One region of the Methylomonas sp. PHL2-19 genome, then DNA from elsewhere that is predicted to be linked to it. Evidence: riboswitches for the same ligand, from Rfam matches in the RefSeq annotation. Region 1 holds a riboswitch; each other region holds the start of a gene.

Region 1 (7,853 bases):
ACAACGACAGTGGCGTCTCCAACTGCAGCGGCTTGGGTGTTATCAGTGATCATTTTCTCCCTGCATTTTGTACGGGTTGCAAAAATCGACAGTACACGCGGTACATGACGCGAGCATCGGGCATGTTAATGATGATTAACATGCCTGGTAGCGCATCGGTATACCGCAACGAGGCTAGCAGCACGGTGTTGGACGATTACGAAATTGACGCTACGCTGTATTTTATTCTGCGCTCGGTCGATCCTGAATTTGACGAGGACTCGGATAATTTCTTAGCCACCCGCGAGATCAGTCTCAAAGGGCTGGATGTCGATAATCGGCTTGCCGACGGCCAAGACCACCGTAATCCCCTGCGGTCATATCCCGAGCCACTACGCCAAGTTATTCTGTGCCGGTTATTTTATGACTTGATCAGTTATAACTACAGTTTGGCACAACCCGAGCTGAGCCTGCGGGACTGCTTACGCATAGACAACATCTGGGTCAATGTGGCCATAAGGCATCAGGCGACTTTGGATATTGAAACCGGTGAGTGGGAAAAGCCAAATGCCTGAGAGATTTATGATGTAATAAGTTAGAGAGCAAAAACGGGGCTTGGGTTTTTATTGAACTGTCATTCAGTTTTTAGCACTTAGTGCCGTTTAAATTGAAGTTTTTGTTAAACGCGCTCTTCATCTCGCAGAGTCAGAACTTCATAGCCATCTGCTGTAACCGCAATAGTGTGTTCCCATTGTGCAGAGAGTTTTTTGTCACGAGTAACAACTGTCCAACCATCACGCTTCGTTTTTACTTTAGCTTCGCCTTGGTTGATCATAGGCTCAATGGTAAAAGTCATACCTTCTTGCAAAACAATTCCGCTATTCGGTTTTCCGTAATGTAAAACCTTAGGCTCCTCGTGCATTTCTTGACCAATACCGTGACCGCAGTATTCGCGTACAACCGAGTAGCCTTGTGAAGACGCAAATTTTTTAATCGCGTAACCAATATCACCAAGTGTTGCGCCGGGTTTCACTGCGCGAATACCCTGCCACATAGCCTCGTAAGTTTTATCAACTAGCCTTTGGGCTAATGGCGAAACATCCCCAACCATGTACATTTTACTTGAGTCGGTGATAAAACCATTTTTTTCAAGCGTTATATCCACATTGATGATGTCGCCGGACTTAAGCAATTGAGTCATGGAAGGTATGCCGTGACACACCACATCATTGATCGATGTGTTTAGAACAAAAGGGAAATCATATTGCCCTTTACTGGCCGGTCTTGCATTTAACGTGTTGGTAATAAAATCTTCAACCCGATCATTTATGTCCATGGTTGAAATGCCCGCTTTGATGTGTTGATCGAGATAAGTGAACACAGATGCGAGCAAACGCCCTGATTCACGCATCAAATCAAGTTCATTCTCATTTTTTAGGATACCACTAGCCATTGCTAACTTCATTTAACTCAACAGCAGCAAGGCGTAATTGTTCTCGCAAAATCTCTGTGTAAGTCATATTGGGATGAGTTTCGGCGAGCATGCCGATTTTTATCCAAAACTCAGCCTGGGAATTGATCGAACGAACCATCGTGCTACTGGCTTTCCGAATCTCTTCATGTAGTTCGTCACTGATTTTAACGATACCCATATTTACCTCAAATATACGAAACGTATATATATCGTATATCAATGTGGCAATATTCACAAGAGTCTGCAAAGGATGTTTAGCGTTCAAGCTATCCGGTCTACCGTAGCCGATCCGGTCATTGAGCAAGGGGTTAAGGCTCACTCTTTTTGCCCGCACCGCTCTGGAAAGGTGGAACCTGACTTCTTGGCACGTGTTACCGGTATGTGCGGGTAACCGTGAGCACACAATGCTGCAACGTGTTTTTTTGGCTAACGCCCTCAATCCAATCTGGCGTTATAAGCAGGAGCTAATTAATACGGCTAGTGTGTCATGCGGACGAATTGAGCCGGTGATGCGTGAAATCAAGTCACGCAAAATTCACGCAAGGCAAATTTCAGGCATAAAAAAAGCAGGTATCGAACTAACGATAACTGCTTGTTTTTCCTAGTCATTCGATGGTGGGTCGTGTGCGATTCGAACGCACGACCATCGCATTAAAAGTGCGGTGCTCTACCGGCTGAGCTAACGACCCCCTGAATGAGCCGCCCATTATACTCAGAAATATTAGTTTTGCAACGATTACTTGTAATAAATACAAAATAATATCTTCACTTCCTAAATAGTGCTGGTCGCCTACTCTTTTACCGGCCGTTTTTCCAGCTTTCTTTGCAAGGTTCTTCTGTGCATATTCAATGCTCTGGCGGCGGCTGAGATGTTACCGTCGTGCTGCATCAGCACCTTTTGCAAGTGCTCCCACTCCAAGCGCTTTACCGATAGCGGATTGTCACTGATGGCTACCGAGGCATCGCCTTCGTTCTTGTACAAAGCACTGACAATCTCATCAGCGTTGGCCGGCTTGGTCAGATAATGAATCGCGCCCAATTTGATAGCCTCCACAGCGGTGGCGATACTGGCGAAACCGGTCAGCATGACGATTTGGGTATTGTCATCTAAAGAAATCAATTTCTTGACCATTTCCAAACCGGAGTCAAAACCGATCCGCAAGTCGATTACCGCGTATTCAGGCTCGGTTTGTTCCGCCAGTTTCATTGCCGTATCGACATCATTGGCGACAGTCACTTGAAAATTACGCTTTTCCAGTGCCGGCTTCAACACCGAACAAAAGGTGACGTCATCATCGACAAGCAATAAATTGGGTTTATCCATAGGTAATTGATTCATGCATACTCTCCTTAGCTAAAAGCGGCAAACTGATTTCAACGCAAGCACCGCCCGACTCTAAATTACTGAACTGTATTTTACCGCCGAGTCGCTTGATAGTGGTATAAGTCAAAAACAAGCCAACTCCCATGCCTTGCTTATTGCTCTTGACCGGTTGGTGCCCGGCAAACTCGATAAATTCAGCCGGCAAGCCTGGACCGAAATCCCGGATTTTCAAGTTTAGCGTTGCTTCATCCCATTCCACATGAAACTCGATGCCCGCATCGACCGGCGATGCCTCGGCAGCGTTATTTAGGATATTAATGATGGAGTGAGTCACAGTACGTTCCGCAATCACGCGCGCTTCCATATCCACATTCGGCGAAATAAATAGCTTGAGCCTGGTGGCGGCTTTATGCGTGCGCCACTGGCCTAATACTTCATCGATATATTCGCTCACCAGCATCACCTTGCCGGATTCCGCCCGCATCTCGCCGGCGGAGGCCGACATCACCGACAAGGCTTGTTTGCAGCGATCAATCTGCTGTTGAACAATTACCAGTTTCTGATGCAGATCCGGATAGCGATGCGCCGACAGCTCTTCCGCCATCTCATGCGTCAAAATGGCGATCGTGCCCAGCGGCGTACCCATATCATGCGCGGCGCTGGCTGCCAAGGTGCCTAGGGACACCACGCGCTCGTCGCGTAGCGCACTCTCGCGGGCATCCGCTAAATTACGCTCCCGCTCTTTCAAGGTCTTGGACAGTTCGACCACAAAAAAAGCGACTAAGCCGGCGCTAAACACAAAACCAAACCACATACCGAATACATGCAGATTGAAATAACGCCTGTCGTTCATCAAATGCATTTGCAGGCTCATTTCCGGCGTCATCTCCGTCATCGCCGGATGGGCCATGTGCGGCTCGACAGCCGGCAAGGGTACGTTGTAGGCAATCAATACCGTATACACGCAGGAGGTAATGATCACCATATTCCAGGCATAAGCCTGCGGCAGCATGATGGCAGTTACAATCAAAGGCAGCAGAAACACCCAAATGATCGGGTTTGACGCGCCGCCGGTCAGATAAAGCAGATAGGCCAACGCCAACACGTCCATGCATATTTGCGAAAAAATCTCGTGCTCGGTAACTTCTTCCGGCGTCCTCAGCCGTAGCCAGGTGTAAAGATTAAGTATGGAAATCGCAAAAATCGCCAGCCACAGCTGGTTTTGCGGCAAATTAATACCCAGGCCGTTCACTGCAATAAACACCGCCACCGTAACGGCAAACAGCATCAAATTTCTAAGAATGTATAACCACCGCAGGTTTTCGCGAATGGATATTTCGGCTTTGGGCAGAATGTGTGAAAGCATAGAAACAACACTAAATTGAAGAACGCATCGCCGCTAGATACTACCGCCGCTTGCTTAAGAAGGTGGAAAGCCGACCAAACCTGGATGGCGGCCACCTAAGTATTCAATCGATTTTTGATAGCAACCTTCACTCCAACCGCTACATGCCATGGCAAATAAGGAATTAGGCTAGCCACTTAAAAGATCGAACGACAATCTACGAGCTAATCTTTTAGGAACAAGCGTCACGATCTGACGAATCATGTCCCAAAAAATAGTGCGGCATATCACGCACCAGCCAAACGCCAGCCGCCGTTTTTATCCACCCACCTCATGCTCAGCCAGTACCAAAACGTCATAGGCAGCATCATCGCAAACCATTCCCAATCGTCGATCAAAAATAATTTGGCAACCCAGCCATTGCCATCGAAATAGAGCGACCAAGGCACACAGTAAAGAGTAAAAACAATACTACTCCAGATCAACAGTAACGCGCCTTTGCGGGTTTCTATACTCGACAGGGCCAGGAACACCCACAGCGGGGTTTTATCGGTTTTTTGCATACATCTCTCCACTGAAAAATCTCGTGCCAACCCAATGAGCGGCGCAACAACCTAACAATAAACGACTAGAAAAGAAAGAAATTCCTGATCAAATCCACCAAAACAAACTTCACCACCAAGCGGGGATTATCTCCCAACAATTGAACTGTGTTATTTAAAATAAGCGCATGCGCTATTTCGCTGAATTTCGCCAGCAGCTCACTCATGCCATCCCAGGCAAAATAAGCAGCAATACAATGATATTTATATATTTTATTAAGTTGGCCCGCTATTCGCTGTAACTAGTGTACTTGCTTCGTGGTTTGCTTTCCGAAAAGCGGTTAGTAGGTCTCTATCCCTGCCATGTCTGCCGCTGGCGGAATGAGCAAATCTCTGAAAGCAAGCTTTGCCACACCCGTCGTGAGGCGGGGCCGGAAAATCACGGTTCTTAAAAAACGATTTAAAGAAGGCCGGATTGCCCCCATGCGCGCCATGGGCGAGGGCAAAGTTTGGCTCGCTGCTGTTGGTCAAGTTTTGTCAGTTTCGCTGTTACCTTTAATTCCAATAACAAAAGAGGACGATCATGATCTTTCATAAAACGGCTATAGCAGCTATTTTGACAACTGGCCTGGCGGCTGTTTCCAGCCAAGCGTTCGCGCACTCTTACTACAACCTGACCGGCGCGGGCACAGTAGCCTCCGGTAACTCCGCTATCGGCTTCGGCATAGCCAACAGCATCAACGGCACAGACGGTGTATCTGCAAACTCCAACGGCACCAATAGAGTCGCTAACGGTACCAACGTTTATACGGTCGGCGACTTAAACGCTAACACCTTAATTCCGGGCACAGGTACCGCGGCTGAGACAGCCACAGAAGTAGCAGGCAACCTGCCCTATATGTGGTATTCAGGTCAGCATACAACAGCTACAGGTTTCACCAAACGCGAATTACATACGGGCTCCAGCGCTACAGACAACGATGGCGCACTGACAGCAAATCTTATTAACTCAAACCCTAGTTTCGGCACCAATACTATCGGTAGCTTGTGGAAAGCTTACTCGGACAAAAACGGCGGCACCAACGCCGCCACCTGGGGCACCATCATGGCCGATCTGCCAGCTGATGGCGACCATCCTTACTTAGCGGTAGCAGGCAATTCGGCATCAACCGGCCTGGGACTGGACTACGGCTTGATTCATATTAGCTGCGGCGCAAACACAGCAAGCGCTAACTGCGCCAGCGCGGGCAATATCAAAACCACCATTACCGTGAAAAACGACGCCGATTACAGCCAATTTAACGGCTTATTGGACGTGGCCCTGTATCGCAATGTGGACAGCAGTTCCACATCTGACCGTAACGCAGCTGCCACAATCGGCGAAACGGGCCTGCAAGGCTCAAGCTTGGGCGAAGCTATCTGGACAGCCAGCATGAGCAGCACTTCCGACACCTTGTTCTACTCGTTTGTGTTCGACCAAGCCGAGTGGAATGCCACAGGCACACCCGGGCTGCACACCAATGGCTTTTATACCTTGGTGGTCGGCGCGCACGGTGGCGGCGCGCTCGATGGCGTAACCTACGACGTACTGGTTACCACTTCGGCAGTGCCTGTTCCAGGCGCAGTCTGGCTGTTCGGCAGCGCGATGGCCGGCTTGATCGGTTTCGGCCGCCGCAAACAAGCACTAGCGGCTTAATTACCCAGCGGGGTTGCCGCCAAACAACGGCAATCCCCTCACCAAGCGCTGTTTAACAACAGGTTTTAGCTCATATATTTAATTCGATAGAGATCCAAAATGACTGCAAACTTAACCTTTAAGAAACTAGCATTAGCCGGCGCCATGGGCGCGTTAATGTCAATCAGCGGCATGGCTAGCGCTCACATAACCTACAATTTAGCTTCCGGAGATCCCTTACCAGACGGTTCTGCCGCAGGCCCATGGTCGGCCGGCGATCCAGGCTATATTGGCAATTTGCCCGCCACCTGGGTAGCGATGATCCACAATGACGGCGGCGTTGCCAACTCGCAAACCGCCAGCGGCCACGGCATAGGCATGGGCGCCAAAGCTTATAAAGACGGCGCGACAAACTGGGGGCATACCGCCGATTACGGTTTGTTTGAACTGCATGCCGACGCAGAAGTGACTATCACCGTATCGTCGGACGGCTCCAATCTGCGCCCGGCTTTTGGTTTGTGGAGCGGCTGGGATACCGCGGGTAGCAGCAGTCGTCATCAAGAATACCTGAACAACGGTGCTCTGAATCCCATGGCTGCCAGCCCACTTGGCACAACGCTGGCTTTGGTTGACGCAAACGCCTGGGCCTTCGCAGCCACTCAAGGCACCACCGCCAGCGCGACGCTGACCCGTTTCCTGACTGCCGGTACTTACACACTGATTTTGGGTGGTTACGACGGCACGGTAGGCGGCGCCAATCTGGCCTATACCGCTACCATCTCCGCCGCCGCATCACCAGTACCCGTGCCGGGTGCGGTTTGGCTGTTCGGTAGCGCGATGGCGGGCTTAGTCGGTTTCGGCAAACGCAAAACCACAGAAAACGTCTGAGACGTATCTATGTCACTTAAAGCTGATTTTTAACCCGGCGCCCTTAATTACCAGTGTGATCAAGGGCCGGGTTAATCAGCAAGAAATTGGATCGGTTTCGGTCAAGGATGACCGGGGGCACGGAAGCTCCATTTTTACATCCGTTTGATCGTAGTCTACTTGATCAAAAAGCTTGAACAACCCTGCCCATTCGCTTCATTCGTAACCGAACGCATCGATATACGACGCTAAAATCGGTAATACGGGTTCGTAAAACTTTTCATAGTGCTGCCAACGCGCCACCGAGCGCGAATAAATCGGCTGAGCGACAGCGGCAAAACTCGGCGTGGCAATGTAACGGCCCTTAGCCTTCTCATGAAACGCGCTAACTTCGGCCACCCATTCCAAATCCAATAAGGTAAACACCCGGCGAAAACTGGTTTCGAAATCGTTGACCGTGTCCTCGTAACGCAATTCCATATAACGCGGCTGCATCATCGGTTTAATGTAAAGCCACAGATCCATTACGGCCGCATATTGCTTGGCCACACCTTCCCAGCTCAGTAGATTGACTGTCACGCTAGACGGCTTAAACGCCTGCTGGAAGCAACTCAAACACACATCGCGCGGATCGCGTAGCGCAAAGA
Region 2 (7,853 bases), 690 kb from region 1:
GTTTTCGCATTCAAAGACAGAGTTTTCCCGGCATTGGCTTTGCCGGCCAGACCCAAGGCATCAATGCGTAGATCACCGAATTGAAAAGGCTGACCAAGCGCATCAGTTTGCAATAACTCGCCGTACAAATTGACCATACCCCGGCTGCTCAACACCAGCTCGTCAACGGCCAAGTGCGCGAGCTGAGTATTATCCAGCGACAGGCCGTTCGCTACGCCGGTGGTCTCGCCGAGATTGATGGTCTCCGCGCCCAGGTACAAGGAGCCGCCGGCCAGATTCAATTCGCCGGCCATTTTGGTTCGCCGTGTCGAGTCCAGCGCCACCGAACCCGCGCCGGCCGAAATGACCGCGCCGGCATTTATATTCAGATCGCCTTTCAAGCCCTTGGCGCCGGTTCGGTTGATCGTTGCTTGTTTGCCCGCCGATGCGCGCAGTAAGGTGCCGTCGCCGTTCAGCTCCAGCACCGTATCGCCATCGGTATCCGCAACCGCGCCGCTGGCTTCGATTTTGGCGCCCTGTTCAAGCGTGACGGTTTCGCTGGCAGCCAGCAAGGCCTCCGGCGCTTTCAAGGTCGTGTTTTGGGCTAGCGTCACTGACTTGGCAATGACATCCAGCTTGGTGTGGCCGGTCGTCGCGTCAAAGCTTCTCACCGCCCCCAGCAACAAGCTATCCACTCTAAACTTATCCAGGTCGCTCACCAACAATTCAACATCGTCGGTGGCGGCGGTTGTGCCCAAGGCCAATTTATCCGCTACGATGTCTACCAAGCCGCCACGTCCGCCCTCGACCACATCGGCCACCACGGTGGGTAGCTCCAGACGGGTTTTGGCGTTTAGCACCAATTGTCCGGCATCTTGCGGCAGACGCGGAATCGCCTCTTCTTTGGTTACCGCTCTATCCGCGAAAAATTGGTTGGCCGAGCTGATGTTGTATTCGCTACGAGTTTTAGCAATGCTGCCGGCTTCGACCACATACTCGGACCAATACTGATCACGGATGTCTGTTCCGGCAACGCTGCGGTAGCCGGTGACGACAGCTGCGCCATCGACCCGGGTTCTACTGGTGCCGGGAATGGCATTGGCGCTGCCGGCGACCGGCGACACCAAAAAGGCATTCGGCAGCAAGGCATACCGAGCCGGCAACAATGCATAGTAGCCCGCGGCAAGGCCGCTACCGGCACCGATGTAAATGCTGTCGCCGGTTTTCAGGCCGGATTCTGGAAACGATTTGGGGTCGAACGGCGAATAACCGGACATACCCGGCACGACCGCAAAGCGCTGATCAGTATCAAGAACATCTACCGAACCGCCATCACCGGGAATAAATTCGAAGCCTAATAAATCGCCGCCGCCGGATAAATCCACCAACGCACCGTCTTCCCGAAGGATTTGCGCGGCTTTAACGGTTATTTTCTTCTCGGGGCTTTCAAACTTCCGCTTATTTTGAATATCCGCCGGTTTCAGATCGGGGTTGACCACGTTAAGATTGTTGCCGGTGCCGGCCAAGGGCAACAGCCATTCCAAGCCGCCCTGGGTGACGCCTAACGGGATGATTTGCCCCTTAGCCGAGACCGACGTAATACTTTCGGCGCCGAAGGTCACCGATTTTGTCGCTTCCAAAACGATCTCACCCAATGGCGCGGTCAGCACGCCGTTTTGGACAATATTAGGTGCTTGCACGGTCAAACTGCCCAAGGCCGACAGCACCGGCGTTGCATGACCGCTTTTGTTGAAAGTCACCGTGCCGTTCGGATCGCCGGCAACCGCCAAGGTAAACTCGGTCAAGGAGGTGGGATAAACCTGCGCCGCAGTTAAATTAAGCTTGGAAAAGGTTTTAAATTCGCCGACAAAATCCAGTTCCTTACTGTCGATCCGTATCCCTTTCAGGCGAATATCGCCAGCGGCGGCAAGATCAACCGTATTAAAACCGGTCGTTACCGAGCCACCGACCAAATCGATTAAATCGGCATTAACCGCCAATCGGCCATCCCCGTTGCTGGCTTTTACTAGCGGCGCGCGATAGCTATCCGACCCCAAAGTCGCAGTAGTAGCACTGATTTGCACATTACCGGTATCAGCGGCGGATTTCCGCTCCCAACCGAAATTGACTGCATCCAAAGCAATAGCGTTATTCAGTTGCAGATCGACGTCGCCAGTAAAACGAATCTCACCCTTCTCTCCGGATACGGCCAGATCCAGAGAGCTAAAACCGCCCTCGCTAATCTGCTCGGCAGCCAGATAGCCGATGCCGGTCAGCCGATCACCGGGCGAATCTTTCTTGGGTAATGAATCGCCGGGTTTAGAAAAAACGGCGGAAAACGGTACATTCCGTTCCTGGGAGATTTTCAAAATGCGCTGCGCGCGCGGAAAGATGGAGTTTTCTGCATCCGGATCGGCACGATTGTCTACGTTCAAAAACACCGACAATTTACCGCCCGAGGTGCCGGGCGCTGCGCCCCCCACGGCTTGCATATCGCCGTCCAGAAACGCGCCTTCGGCGGCAGTAATATTGATGCTGCCGGCATGCGAACCTACTAGCGTGGCGGCAAAACTCGCGCCTATCGCCGCGGGACTATTAACCGGTAAATCCAGGATGTCTTGGCTACCGGAAATATTAATCAAAGAGCCAGCCTGGGAAGCAAAAAAGCCGCGTTGCGCATCGACGATTACCTTACCGCCGTCGAAGACCTTGCCTATACGCCGGTCCAAGCCGTCCACGGTGATTTGGCTACCGCCCGCCACGTCGATGCCGGCAGTACTCCCTAACCAAATACCTTGATCCCGCCGGTATAGCGGGTCTACTTCGCTTTGATCGGGAATGAGTTTCAGTGTCACAGTACCGCCGGGCGCGACGATTCGACCGTCCATGACCAGGGACGAATCGGACTCCAGCGTAACGCTGCTTAAATCGTCGGCGTTAATCGTCGCGCTGGCAGCCACCAGCAAATTGCTGTTGGCATTAATCCCGGCGGCATGATCGGATCGCAAGATCAATTTGCTGGGTGCGCGCAGCTCCGGCAACAAAGTCGTCAAATCCGAGAATGCTTCGATACCGTCGGCGTTAGCCTGCTCCAGATAGGTGTTGTTTAGTACTCTGTTCTGTTGGCGCAGCTGGATATTGGCGCCGTCGTCCACCGTCAATCCGTTCAGATTTGCGCCGATATCGAACTCGGCAAAGCCGCCTTCGCCGAAAAACGTAGTAGCGATTTGCAAAGGCTGCACGCCGCCATCGCCTATGCTAGGCGTCTCTTCCCGGCGAATGGCTACCGCATTGGCTTTTACTGTAAAGCCGCCGCCTTGTTGCATGGCATAAGCGTGCATGACACCGTCCAGCAACACGTTGGCGCCGGCCTTGTCTATGGCGGGCTCGGCGACCAACACAATACCGCCCTCTTTAAAAGTATCACCCTCGCCGGTGTTTCTTTGCGCCTTACCGGCTTCCAGCCTGCGGTCTTCGTGCAACCAAGCCCCGGCGCTGATGTCGATCAAGCTGCCGGCCCGCAAATTCACGCCGCCGCCATTACCCATGGCCTTGGCAATAAAGCTACCGCCGTCTATCGCCACCGTCTTGCCGTCCAAATTTCCGGGTTGGGCGAAGTCATTCACCCATTCCCCGCGCAAATCTATCGTGGCGCCGGAAGCAAGATTAATCTCGCCTTGCATTCCCGGTACGTTGTTTCGGGCGGTTTCCAGTTTTACCGTGGCGCCGGCACCGACGATATTGCCGCGCACGTCAACCGCGCCGCCTTGTAAAGTCAGATTACCGCCGGCGGCCAAGCGCAAGGTCGCATTATCGGCAACGCTGATTTTAGCGTTGGTTTTAAACACCGCATTGCGCACACCGCCTTCAATCAGCTTGTTGGCATCCACAGCCAAGGCCATAGCCAAACCGTCATTGCCGACCGGCAAGGCCTCGTCGATATCCACATTGATGCTGTTTTGTACACCGGCGGAAAAAATCAATGCCTGGGCATTAGTCAGGGTAAACGCGGTATCGACCGTCAGACGGCTGCCTTTGGCCTGCTCGGCCAGCGTCCGTTGCCGCCTGCCGTTGGTGGTTTTACCCAGCAGGTCGCCGTCTAAAATGGCGTTGTTGGCTCGAATCATCAGGCTGCCGGCGTCCTGGCCTTCCACATAACCCGGTTCGAAACGCGCCAGCGTAAACGGCCCGTCGATTTTCCAGACTTTGGTGATACCCCATTTCTGGTATTTTTTGACCACCTCGCCATAAATCGCCTCATAAGGCACCAAAGGATCGGCTTCGCTAATATCCACCAAGCGGCCATTAGCTAGCAGTTTACTGGTGGTAATAAAGCCATCCAGATAGGTAATCTCACCACCGGAAAAGTCCAGAACCGCGCCTTTTTCCAAGATGACATCGCCTTCGGAGTTCAGCGCTATCTCGCCGCCTTTCGCCATCCGTTCGGCGACCGTGCGACCAATCCCTGCCACGGTGGGCTCAATGTCCGTGAGCGGCGTGCCTTCACGGATGTCCACCAGGACAGTCTTACCTTTTAATATCCCGGTCTTTTGCAACGGCGCGTCTTTCAATTCAAAGTTACGCAGCTCCACTTCCAGGACATTGCTTTCCATGGTGCGAATGACGTTGTCGGTGCCGGATACATCGATTTTCGCGCCGGCATCGATCAGGATCCGGCTATCGTTTTTAATACTGTTGTTGGCAACTGGATTTAACGGCGATTTGGTCGCGGTGATTGAAACATTGCCGAAGGGGGCATTGATCTGCGAACCCGCTTGCAGATGCACTTTATCGGCCATAATCTCGACCCGAGATGGCGTCTGGTTCTGACCGGATACGGCGGTTTTTTCCACCAACACCTTGACGGATTCGCCGGATTCCAGGGTCTGCGTTTCCTCTATGTATTCCACCTCCGGCAAAATCTCGGTGGTGCTGCCTTCACCCAAAGTCACTTGTGCGGAACGGCCCAAGCCATCGCCTTTGTCCGTCGTGCGGGTGGTGGCCTTGGCGGCTATCATCGTCTCGCCGCCTTCGGCTTTGGTCGTAAAACCTTCCCTAGCCAACAGGCGGATAGTGCCGTTGACGTTGGTGGAAGTCGTTGCCGACACCTTGCCGCTTTGATTGACGGCAAAACCCATCAAGGTGACGTTACCGCGATTGGCGGCGATGTTACCCAAGTTTTCCACTTTACCGCCGGTCTCGACTTCCACCAGCAATCCACGCACATCGTTATTGGTTCTTTTATCGGCGGTGGGTGCTTCCTGCAAATACACCTTGTCGGTCGCCGCCGCCATGATCACCTGGCCGCCGGGCGATTCCACATCGCCTTTGTTCATGATGCTCGGGGCAATCACCAGGATGCGGCCGCCCTCGCTGGACTGGAGCCGCGCCCCGCTTTCCACTTTGATCTCGATGGGGATTTTTTGACCATTGGCATCCAGCCGAAAACTGCCGTCATCGTTTTTTTGATAAACATCGCCGGAGCCTTGAAAAGCAGCGCGACCATCCTTGGAGACAGTGCCGATGGTTTCTTTATCAAAGGTTTTTTCGAAACTGACATCCATCGTCGAAGCCACCAAACCGCGGGCATTGACCACGGAATCCCTACCGAACACGAAACCATTTTTATTGACCAGATATATCTGGCCGTTGGCAGTCACCGAGCCCAAAATCTGGCTGGGATTTTTGCTGGGATCGACGATTTTATTCAGCGCGATGGCACTGGCGCTAGGCTGTTTGAACTCGACGGAACTCTCGGCACTGACGTTGAATTTATCCCAATTCAGAATAACCCGGTCGGTTTCCTGATTAATGGTCATATTATTGCCGATGACGGAACGACTGGCGCCGCCCATGCTGGCCCAAACCGCGCTGGGCACCGGTAATTCGGCGCAGACCGGCGAGACAAAAGCGATCAGCATACTGCCGGCGACTGCCGACTTTACGCAAGCCGCAATGGGATTTAATCTGAAAAATACCGCGTCGTCATGCTGGTGCTGTTGTCTATTAGTCATAATATCGCCTGTGCCAATCGAAGAAACAACCGCATAAAAAATCGGTTGGCAACCCGGCTGTCTTGACTGACAAGACCCGCGGCTTTCCGCCCCCGCTTCGCAACGGGTTTAGCAATATTTAAATAAAATGGTAAAAATTATAAAAATAACTTTTAACTACCTTAATAAGCATAAAATGCTGAATAAATACTAATTTAAAACCATTGCATAATAACTGTACAAAAGTAGTATCAAGGCAATATAAAATATTACATATTTATTACATGAAATAGCTTTGTAATAAATATGTAATATTATTAAGCGAAACCTATAATCTAAAATAATCGTATTGCCCGCAAAAGCGGCTGCCCAGAGAAATCCACAACCTGGATTCGCTGCGCGGTCTGCGGCTCCCGCATACGCGAGAATGACGAGTTTTTTAGAGACCCTCTAGGGAGCCACTGATAGTGCCTTTTCCCTCAGCAGGCTGTCGTAAACACGCCTTGCCCGGAAGGCAATACCGTTAATTCTTAAGGGTCCGCGTAGATACTCTGTTCAAAAGCAACAAATTTCATCATTTTTTACTCGGCGATGATGGATTCAGGGATGGCATAAAACCGTGTGTTATCGAACGGCTGATCGTGCTTCAACATGCCATGGATCGCATGCAGTAATTTACGCATGACGGCGCAGACGGCTTGCAAAGGTTTCTTGCCGTTGTCGATCAAATGCTGGAAATACGCTCGCACATGCGGATCGTGCTGTTTGGCACTCAAGGCCGGCATATACAACGCCGAACGAATATGCCGGTTACCGGCCTTGGATAGCCGCATTTTCTTGTGTACGCTTTTGCCCGACTCAAAGGCCTTGGGATCGAGTCCGGCAAACTTGACCCATTCGCGATGCGACAGGTTGGGCGGCAATAGCAGTAGTTCGCCCATCAAGGCAATGGCGCTGGTTTGGGCAATGCCTTTGATGCCGGTCAACAGGTCGAATATTCGTTGCAGTTCCGGATGCTGGTCGATCAACGCCAGCGCCTCGCCAGCCAACGTATCGATGCGTTTTTCCAGCTGACTAATCGCCAATTTGGCATCGCGTAGTAGGGCCTTCGGCGTTTCCTCGGTCGCACTCAGCGCATGTAGATGATTTTTCGCGGCGGCCTTCTGACCGGTTAGCGCGTCGATACGGCGAGCATAGCCGCGCAAAGCCAGCGCTTGATTCGAAGGACGAGTCCAGGCGACGAAATCCATGCGCTCGACATATTCGGCCAAGGTGTTGGCATCGACGGCGTCGGTTTTACTGTTTTTCATCAATACCTTAGCGAAGTGATGCGAAGCCTTGGGATTGACCACCATCACAGGTACACCGACGTCGTGTAGCGCAATAGCAAGATCGAAATGGTAAATACCGGTGGCTTCCAGACAGACCTTGATGCCGGGTAATTTGATCAACTTATTCACCAGACGCGCACGGTCGCTACGAGTATTAGCATATTTTTGCGGGTCGAACGGCTTGCCGTTCTTGCGGATCACTAAAACCAATTCGTCGGCGCCGACATCCACGCCGGCAAACAGGCGATGGACAGATTCAGCGGGGGTGTTGAGCGAGCGGTTCGTCATCATCATTTTTAAATACAGTTTAAAGGGAAGTACACTATTCACCGGTTCCCGACCCTGCACATGCACCTACCTTCCTTGTGTATGCAGGCTCTAAGCCTCGGATACTCCACGGTATGGGTGAATAGGGCGGGGGCCAATCTACACGACAGGCTCTGGTAAACTACCAGTCCTCAGGGTGGGACGGCCTCCCAATGAACAATCACAGCTTAATCGGTTTTTCTGGGCTATCGGTTGTTAAAATTCATCATACAAGGGTGGATAA
Region 3 (7,853 bases), 680 kb from region 1:
TCGGTGCTACACCGTCCACTTTAATAAAGCGGTAATGCTTGGCATGCGTAGCATTGTTTTCCAAGCTTTGTTGACCGATGGCCCAGCCTCTGTTACCGGCAGTATTAACCGCGGTGTTGAACACGTCAGGGTTAGTCGTGGTGATTTGTTTAGCCACCGCTTCGCCGTCGGCAAAGTCTTCCAGACACAATTCCATATCGCCGGAACCACTAATTTCGTGCTTCACAGGACCGGCCAAAGAAGAACCTACCCAGTCAGGATTCAAACCGGCCGTGCTGCAAGGGTTGTTTAGGAATTTAACGTACTGTTGCGCGCCGGTACCGGAACCGTCGATACGTTTGCAAAAATGCACTTTAGTATCGTTAGGGGTTACGTTTCTGACAGTGCCGTCGGAATCGGTGTAAGTCAAACCGGCAGTCAAGCTGGTTAAGGCCGTGCCGTTTACTTTAAACTCGGACCATCTTTTGATTTGACCGGAGATCAACTCAGCCACTTGTTGTTTGCTCAAGCTAGGCATACAAGCTTCGGTGTAATCGCCCGGTGCGCAGCTGCCGCCAAAACCGGCCAACAGGTTTTGCGCTCTTTGTAAAGCCACATACAAGTTATCGGAAACCGGCACGCCAAATACCAAGGCCGCAGCAGGTACTACGTTCAGAGCCGCGTCGGCAGCTACTGGATCAACTGCACTGGCGTTTGAAGGTTTGTTAGGACCGACGAACAATTTTGGCTCGACATCGGAAATACCGGCATCGGACAGCACGTTGGTCAGGTTAGCGCCGCTGGCGTTGCAAAACCAAGTGTTGGTCGCGCCTTGTTGCGTGCAGTTACCGTTGTCGATACGCATCGCCGCAATCGCCACGCCGTCGATCAGCGGGTTAACGCCTTGCGCAGAACCGCCGGCAGAACGTTTGTGGAACAGGACTTTAGCCGTGGTTGCCGCAGAACCGTTGACGGTCAGGCCGGGTACGTTAGTAGAGTTCAGTGTGCAGAAATAAGCACTATGGTTTTTACCTTCGGAACCCGCTGTACCGTTATCTTTAAATACATCCAAAGTACCGGCGTCGCACAAGTTCACAAACAAGGCAGCCAGGGCTTTGTCTTGCGCGCTAGCGCCGGACATGAAGATTTCGATATCCGGCGTAACGCTTGGCGCATGCGCGGATGCGCCTTGCGAAAAACCTGCCAGAGAAGCCACTGCGATAGCAGCAGACAATAATTGCTTTTTCATTGTATATCTCTCAATGGATTAAATTTAAAGTGTGAGCCGACCCGTTCATGAAGGGGGAACCAGCAAAACAGAATCCGGCCGGCTCAAGCCGCTTACGGAATTAAACCGCCAGCGATTTACGACGAGTGGCGCGCAGTACACCCATCAGACCGGCGCCGAACATCCAAACCGCAGCAGGTAGTGGCACAGCAGCAGGCGCAGCGGTATAGGTCAAAGAACCGACGTTGCCGTTGATTGCGAAATTCCATACGCCTGGGAAAGTGACTAATTCGCCGGTGTCGAAGTCATCGGCATTGGCTCTTTCGCGAACAAAAGACAATGCTGTGCCTAACTGACCTTGCGCGGTAAATGGCAAGGCAGTTTGGAAATCGTTACCGTAAACAGCTGTGTATCCTTGCTGGCCGACAGTTTTGAAGGTACTCAAGTTGTTGCTGTTAGCATCTTGAGTTTGGATATAGCTGACCAAATCATTCCATTTACCCATCGTGTTGCTAATGTCTGGAGCGTTCGCGTCGATGCTGGATGGTGAAGGCACTACAGAAGTGGTGTAAAAACCAAATTTAGCTAAGTCGGTCAATTCATTCAATACACCATGACCACCAGAAACACCCCAAGTAACGTTGTTGCCGGCAGTGTAAGCAGCAGCGAACGATTGGAAGTTGTTGTCGCTCAGTGTGAATGACAATGGTTGGCTAGGATTAGCCAAAAATTGTTCAACAGTGATGCCCAAATCCAGCGTGTAAGAGTTTTGTGCTGTGTAGTTAACCAGGTTAAACAAAAACTCACTACCGTCTGCTGTTGCATCGCCGATAGCTTGGATACGCGCTTCCGCGGCGCCTGAAGCGGCCGCTGCCAATACTGCAACTGCCAACAATTTTTTAGACAATTTCATTTTTAAAACCTCATGTTTAAATTTCGATTAATGACATAAGGTGACAGCCCAGCCGTCTTGACCTGCAAGACCCGTGACTTTCCGTCCCCGCTTCACAACGAGTTTGGCTTTTACACGCTTTAGATTGCACTCGACACCATCTAACATCCTGACAGCGCCGCTTTGTTGCCCCCGCGACCATGTTCCGCCTAGCCTCCTCCCTATCCTCTTCCTTCGCCGCTCCTTGTTCGTGCCGTCCGTGTTCCCTAGTTGCTCCCGAATCTTTGCTGAACGGCCGTTCCTCAACCCCTCAACTTGGCGCGAATTATTCCAGAGCAATAGCGGCGTTTCGGTTACAGCATTGTTAAATTAACGTGACATGTAATACATCTGTATTACAAAGCCGGCCGCTAACACGAAAATTCAGCGGATGACCTAGGCGGGAGGGAGCGATGAAATCTAAGATTCTGTTTGCGGGGGTCGCATCAGTGCGATTCAGTTAAGGAAGAACCCCCTTCTCCCTCCGGGAGAAGCTTGGGATGCGGGAATCAAATAAAGCTATTTTCGGCGTAGCCTAGGTATTAGTGGCCGCTAGCTCTCGACGGCAAGGGCCTTGCTGACTATTGAGCAAGTTAGTTAAACCCAAAAAGTCCGTCATGCCGCCGGGATAAGGGCGTCCGGTGCCATGGATGGCAAGCTTCGAACTCTGCGTGCGCTGAACACGGCATTCCCCGACAAGCAAACGCCTTGCGACCGCTTCACCAATCGATTGGGAACACTGGGCTCCCGCCTGCGCGGGAGCGACGGACGTTAAAGGCCAGGCTAATATGAAGGCGGGCTAAACAACGCCCAACAAGACTTTGGCGTTAACGATACCGTCCGCATCGGCCGGTTTTTCCACATCGATTTGCAGCACTTGCAAGCGGTGTTTGGTTTCCAAAATTGTCAACCATGACATCAGTCGGTCGAAGGCCAGATTTTCCAGCCAGACGCTGACTTTGTCCTCGCCTTCCGGTGACAGATGTTTGATCGCCGGTTTTATATCCAGCTGTTGGCTGCTGAAATCGACTAACGCCAGCGGCGATTGATTACCGCCATCCACTGCCGGCGTATCAACCGCGGCTTGTTGCCGCAAAGCCGCCGCTTCGTTGCCGACTTGTTGTAAATAGCTATAGATTTGCTGTTGCGCCTGGATTTTTAGGTTCAGCAAGCGGCTTTGTTCAGCAATTGGTTGGTAAAACAGCAGGTATGCGCCATACACCAGTACGACCAATAAACCGCCCAGCGCCAGTACTCGCTCTCTGGGCGTTAATTCGGCAAAACGCTGCGCTATGTCATTTTTCGCGAATCTCAAGTTGCGCCTCCACGCCGTTTGCGCCGCTATCGGCGGATTGAAGTTTCACCTGCATGCTGGTTTGCAGTTGTTGTTTGAATTGCTCCAGCTGGCCTATGTCATCGGCAACTACATGCAACTGCAAACCGCCGTTCAGGAAATTGAGTTTTTGCAAATGCACGGCCGGCGTGTCTTTTAATACCAAGCCGGACCGGTAAAGCAAGCGCATGAAACCGCTACCGATGACATCGTGTTGTTTTCTGAGCTGCGCCAATTGTTGCTCGGCTTGGGCTTTGACATTGACGATGCGTTTCACCTCGGGAAAGCTTTGTTTGAACAGCGCTTGGGTTTTAGCTTCCCACTCGCTCAGCTCGGCTTGCTGTTGCCAGTAGGTATGCAATACGGCGTAGCTCTGCACCGCCAAAGCTGCACCCAAAATAATTGCTGCAGGCAGCCACTGTTGCCAGCGGCCTACCTTTCGACTGGTGACGGCATAGGCACCGCTCAACACATTCAGCTCTGCCGGTAACAATTCGACAGCGCTCGCCATGAATGGCAAAGGCCTTGTTATGACTGTTTCCAAACAGGTATTTGCCAAACCGTCAGGCAGCTTGCGGTCTTCGCTGGCTTTGCATATCAATAAAGTCTGAAAATCAGCACCTTCGGCACGGGCTTTTTCCAGCAGTTGCGGCAGAAATTGCGTATCCACGCCGCCGCCCAAATAAGCAGCGCTGCGCAAAATTGCGTTGCTTTCTTCGAGCAACAAAGTCGTTTGTCCAGGCTGATACGGCAGGCATAAGGTTTCCGGATACGCAGCTGCCAGCTCTAAACCGGCTTCGCGAAACGGAGTAAGCCGCGCCGCTAATGTGTCGTGCGTAATCGCCGCCACGGCGAGTTTATCCCGGTCCTGCTTTAACCAAACCAGATGATAATTTTCCACGTCCTCGGCCAGTAAATCTTCCAAGGCAAACGGCAAAGCCTTTTTCAGTTGCGCGGTGGTCTTAACGGCCAGCTCGATTTCCAATAACAACACCGAGGCAGCCGGCAATAACAGCAGCACGGACTTACCCTGCGCGGCCGCTGCCAACTCGGCGATTGTGCCGGATGCCGGCTGGCTATCCGGCCCGGCTAGACTCAACCATTCCAGGTTGTCGGCAGACCCTGCGATGAATCTGACCAGCAGTTTTTCAGCCATGCGCCAAGCCCTGGCGCTGGCGCTTCACCACTTGCGCGCCACCACTATCGCGCTGCAATTGCGATTCAAACTGCAAATGGGTTTTGCCCATATCGATTTGCCCTTGTAGTAAAAAGTTTTGCGAACTGACACCCAAGCCGTATTTACCGATGCCGGCATCGGCAACCGCCTCGTCCTTTAAAAACTCGGCGACTTTTTCGAAAGGCTTGCCTCTGGCTCTGAAGATGGATGCCGCCTGATCGGCGCTGATGTCGTCCGCCAAACAGCGCAACACCATGGCGCTGGCGGTATTGATATTCAGCGGCGCGTAGCCGTCGACCACATACACATACGGCAATAATTTCGAATAAATCTCGCGCGTCATGCCTTGTACCAGCAATAACTCGCTGACATCTGCAAATTGCCGGTTCGCGGCGCGGTAGCCGGGCTTAGATCGGGTATAGGTGTCGTCTTCCGCACCGTGCGGATAGCCAGCGTCCATATCTGCATCGATCCAATCCGTGATTGCCTGCACCAGCTCGGTTTTCAGCTTTAGCTGCGCCAACAAGCGTTCCAGGCGTTTTACATCGGGCACGGATACTTTGCCCTCGACCAATAAGTTGTTCAGATTTATACGGCCTTGCAAATCCTCAATGCCGGCTTGCATCGTGCCGCCAGCCACCACGGTCGTTGCCAGCGGTTTGGACCAGGTATCATCCACACCATCGACATCACCCGACAGCCGGCCAATCGCCCAGCTTTCCAAGCCATACGCATATTCCCAGGCTTGCATGCTGCGCAGTTGATTTTCAGTGCGGCGAATATCCAGCTGCCGCGCGCTGGACATGGACACAACCGCGACCGTGGCGATAGCCAGTATCAGCATCACCGTGATCAACGCGATCCCTCGTTGATTCTGATCTAGCGACCTCATTCCCGCACCAGAAACAGCCGGCGAATGTCACCCAAGCCGGCCAAGTTAAAATTAGCTTCCACCGCTTTGGGTAATCCGCTGCCGTCTGCCGGCCAATGCGTAGTCCAGTCGCTGCCGTAAAAGCGCAATTCAAGCGCATTAACATCCAGCAACTTTTTCCGGCGAAATTGCGTCTGCTGAGTGCGATCCAACACGGTCCAGACCTGCCGGTACAAACTGCCGTTTTCCAGACGATAACTGACACGCTGCAGATCACTTCGCATCGACAACGCCGACCATTCCGGCACGCTGCGGGTTAAAGTCAGCAAATCCTCGCCATTACCGCCGGAAAATGCCGGCTGCTCGCTACCCAATTCGTCCCGAATCGAGCGCGGCAAAGCCTGGGCTAAATCTTCGTTCAGCAAATACAAGGTTTGCTGCAACGCGGCGATGCTGGACGAGCGCTGTTCGGTACCGGCTCTGGCGTCCAAAACAGCACCCAAACCGGCGTAAGCCATCGCCGCCATGATCGCGAACACGGCCATTGCGATCAGGATTTCCAACAAGGTGAAGCCTCGACTGGCGCTATTGTGCATGGCCGGCCGGAACATAACTAAGCAGACCGGCATAAGCCGACTTATCGCCTTCCAGAAACACTTCAATCCGATAATCCCAGACCGTGCCGCCGAGACTCGGCGTCACGCCGCGCTTGGCTTGCCAATACCAACGCCGCCCGGCCATGGTTTCCCAGCCGTCCTGGTTCTCCGGCTTTTCGGTATCCAGACGCAATTGCACCGCACGATTGGCAGCTATCGTCGCCGCTATGGTTTTGTTTTCCAGATACCAAAGGTTCTTGGTGTTATCGGCGGTAATTTTGATCAAGCCGGCCATTAGGATGACTAACAGGGCCAAGGCAATCAGCACCTCCAACAGCGTAAAACCGCCGTCGCCGGGGTATTTCATGGCTTGAGAGCGGCGCTGGAAATGGCCAAGCCCTCGTCCGCCGTATTGCTCAGCCAAAACCGGAGATCGCTTTTTGCTAAATCCAAGGCAATTTTAAATGCGTCGGAGGCCCCGTCCGGGGTAAATACAATCTGCGGCTCTGGATGCACTTTGCTGCCAAAGTGCTTAGTCAGGTACACCGGCTTTTCATCCAGGGTCAATGCCAAGGTCATACCGGCTGGCAAATCCCGTTGTCTGAAGACCGCATCAGTATTCTCCGGCCGCCACTTGCCTTGGGTCGGCGACAGAAACCTATACCCTTGACCGACCAATTCCAGACCGATACTGTCGCCGCGTATCATCGCTTCCTGCTCAGCCAGCTCCAGCAATTTCGCCAGCCGCTGAATTTCCAATTGTTGCTGCTGGCTGTGATCAGCATTGCCCATCGCCAGCATCGCCATGCTGCTCATCACGCCGATCAGGACCATAGCAATCAATAGCTCGATCAGCGTAAAGCCGCGAACCTTCACGCCCTCAACCTGACTTATTTTTGCGCCCAATTGGTGATGTCCGCGCCGGCTTCGCTGCCGCCTTCCACACCGTCGGCGCCGAAGGAATACAAATCAAATTCGCCGTGCGCGCCGGGCTGCATATAAAAATACGCTTTGCCCCAAGCGTCGACTGGCAGTTGATCCAGATAGCCGCCCTGCTTCCAATGCGCGCCGGCCGGCAGATTGGCGGGTTTATGCACCAAAGCTTCCAGGCCTTGGTCGGTGGTGGGGTAGCTGAAGTTATCCAGTCTGTACAAGTCCAGTGCGGCGCTGATGGCTCTGATGTCTTGCAAGGTGCGCGTGGCCCGAGCCTCGTCCGGTCTGCCCATGATTTTAGGGACGACGATGGACGCCAAGATGCCCAAAATCACCACCACGATCATCACTTCGATCAGGGTAAAGCCTTGCTGTTTTTTATTGCTCATAACGGTTTAAAGTCGGATTGGTTTAAACAGGTCCCTGCCTGCGGGACAACGGGGAGAAGATTAGAAAGCCAACGTGACAGGCGTATGACAAAACCGCTATCTAATCAATTGGTTCATTTCAAATATCGGTAACAGAATCGCCAATACGATGGTCAGCACCACCAGACCCATGAACAAAATCAAGGCAGGCTCGAACAAGCCCATGGTCAGTTCGGTCAGCGCCTGAATATCGCGTTCCTGATCGTCGGCGGCACTTTCCAGCATGCGCGGCAATTGGCCGCTGGCCTCGCCGCTGGCGACCAAATGTATCGTCACCGGCGGGAAGAAACCGCTGGCTTCCAGCGCCTTGTTCAAGCTCTGGCCTTCGCGCACGCGAATCGCGGTATGCGCCACCGCCTGCCGCATCGCCTCGTTCG

What was found. A riboswitch is a leader RNA that binds a small molecule or an ion and turns the genes downstream of it on or off. The one in region 1 is predicted to bind cyclic di-GMP.
Region 2: it holds a riboswitch for cyclic di-GMP, as region 1 does, so the genes downstream of both, ACR02O_RS10690 (filamentous hemagglutinin family protein) here and ACR02O_RS07665 (hypothetical protein) in region 1, are expected to answer to the same signal.
Region 3: it holds a riboswitch for cyclic di-GMP, as region 1 does, so the genes downstream of both, ACR02O_RS10670 (hypothetical protein) here and ACR02O_RS07665 (hypothetical protein) in region 1, are expected to answer to the same signal.

What each region holds. Positions count from the first base shown of each region.
Region 1 is NZ_CP196839.1:1,595,936-1,603,788, reverse strand. It holds gene ACR02O_RS07705 (hypothetical protein) at 105-554, shown strand; gene map (type I methionyl aminopeptidase) at 659-1,432, opposite strand; gene ACR02O_RS07695 (ParD-like family protein) at 1,425-1,631, opposite strand; tRNA gene ACR02O_RS07690 (tRNA-Lys) at 2,067-2,142, opposite strand; gene ACR02O_RS07685 (response regulator transcription factor) at 2,244-2,792, opposite strand; gene ACR02O_RS07680 (ATP-binding protein) at 2,770-4,143, opposite strand; gene ACR02O_RS07675 (hypothetical protein) at 4,410-4,685, opposite strand; gene ACR02O_RS07670 (hypothetical protein) at 4,751-4,891, opposite strand; cyclic di-GMP riboswitch class I at 5,063-5,147, shown strand; gene ACR02O_RS07665 (hypothetical protein) at 5,248-6,360, shown strand; gene ACR02O_RS07660 (hypothetical protein) at 6,460-7,227, shown strand; gene ACR02O_RS07655 (tetratricopeptide repeat-containing sulfotransferase family protein) at 7,423-7,853, opposite strand, start outside.
Region 2 is NZ_CP196839.1:2,281,328-2,289,180, reverse strand. It holds gene ACR02O_RS10690 (filamentous hemagglutinin family protein) at 1-5,993, opposite strand, end outside; cyclic di-GMP riboswitch class I at 6,038-6,116, opposite strand; gene ACR02O_RS10685 (IS110 family RNA-guided transposase) at 6,554-7,597, opposite strand.
Region 3 is NZ_CP196839.1:2,271,289-2,279,141, reverse strand. It holds gene ACR02O_RS10675 (hypothetical protein) at 1-1,228, opposite strand, end outside; gene ACR02O_RS10670 (hypothetical protein) at 1,329-2,120, opposite strand; cyclic di-GMP riboswitch class I at 2,160-2,238, opposite strand; gene ACR02O_RS10665 (type II secretion system protein M) at 2,938-3,453, opposite strand; gene gspL (type II secretion system protein GspL) at 3,434-4,627, opposite strand; gene gspK (type II secretion system minor pseudopilin GspK) at 4,620-5,540, opposite strand; gene gspJ (type II secretion system minor pseudopilin GspJ) at 5,537-6,115, opposite strand; gene gspI (type II secretion system minor pseudopilin GspI) at 6,105-6,482, opposite strand; gene gspH (type II secretion system minor pseudopilin GspH) at 6,479-7,021, opposite strand; gene gspG (type II secretion system major pseudopilin GspG) at 7,006-7,437, opposite strand; gene gspF (type II secretion system inner membrane protein GspF) at 7,534-7,853, opposite strand, start outside.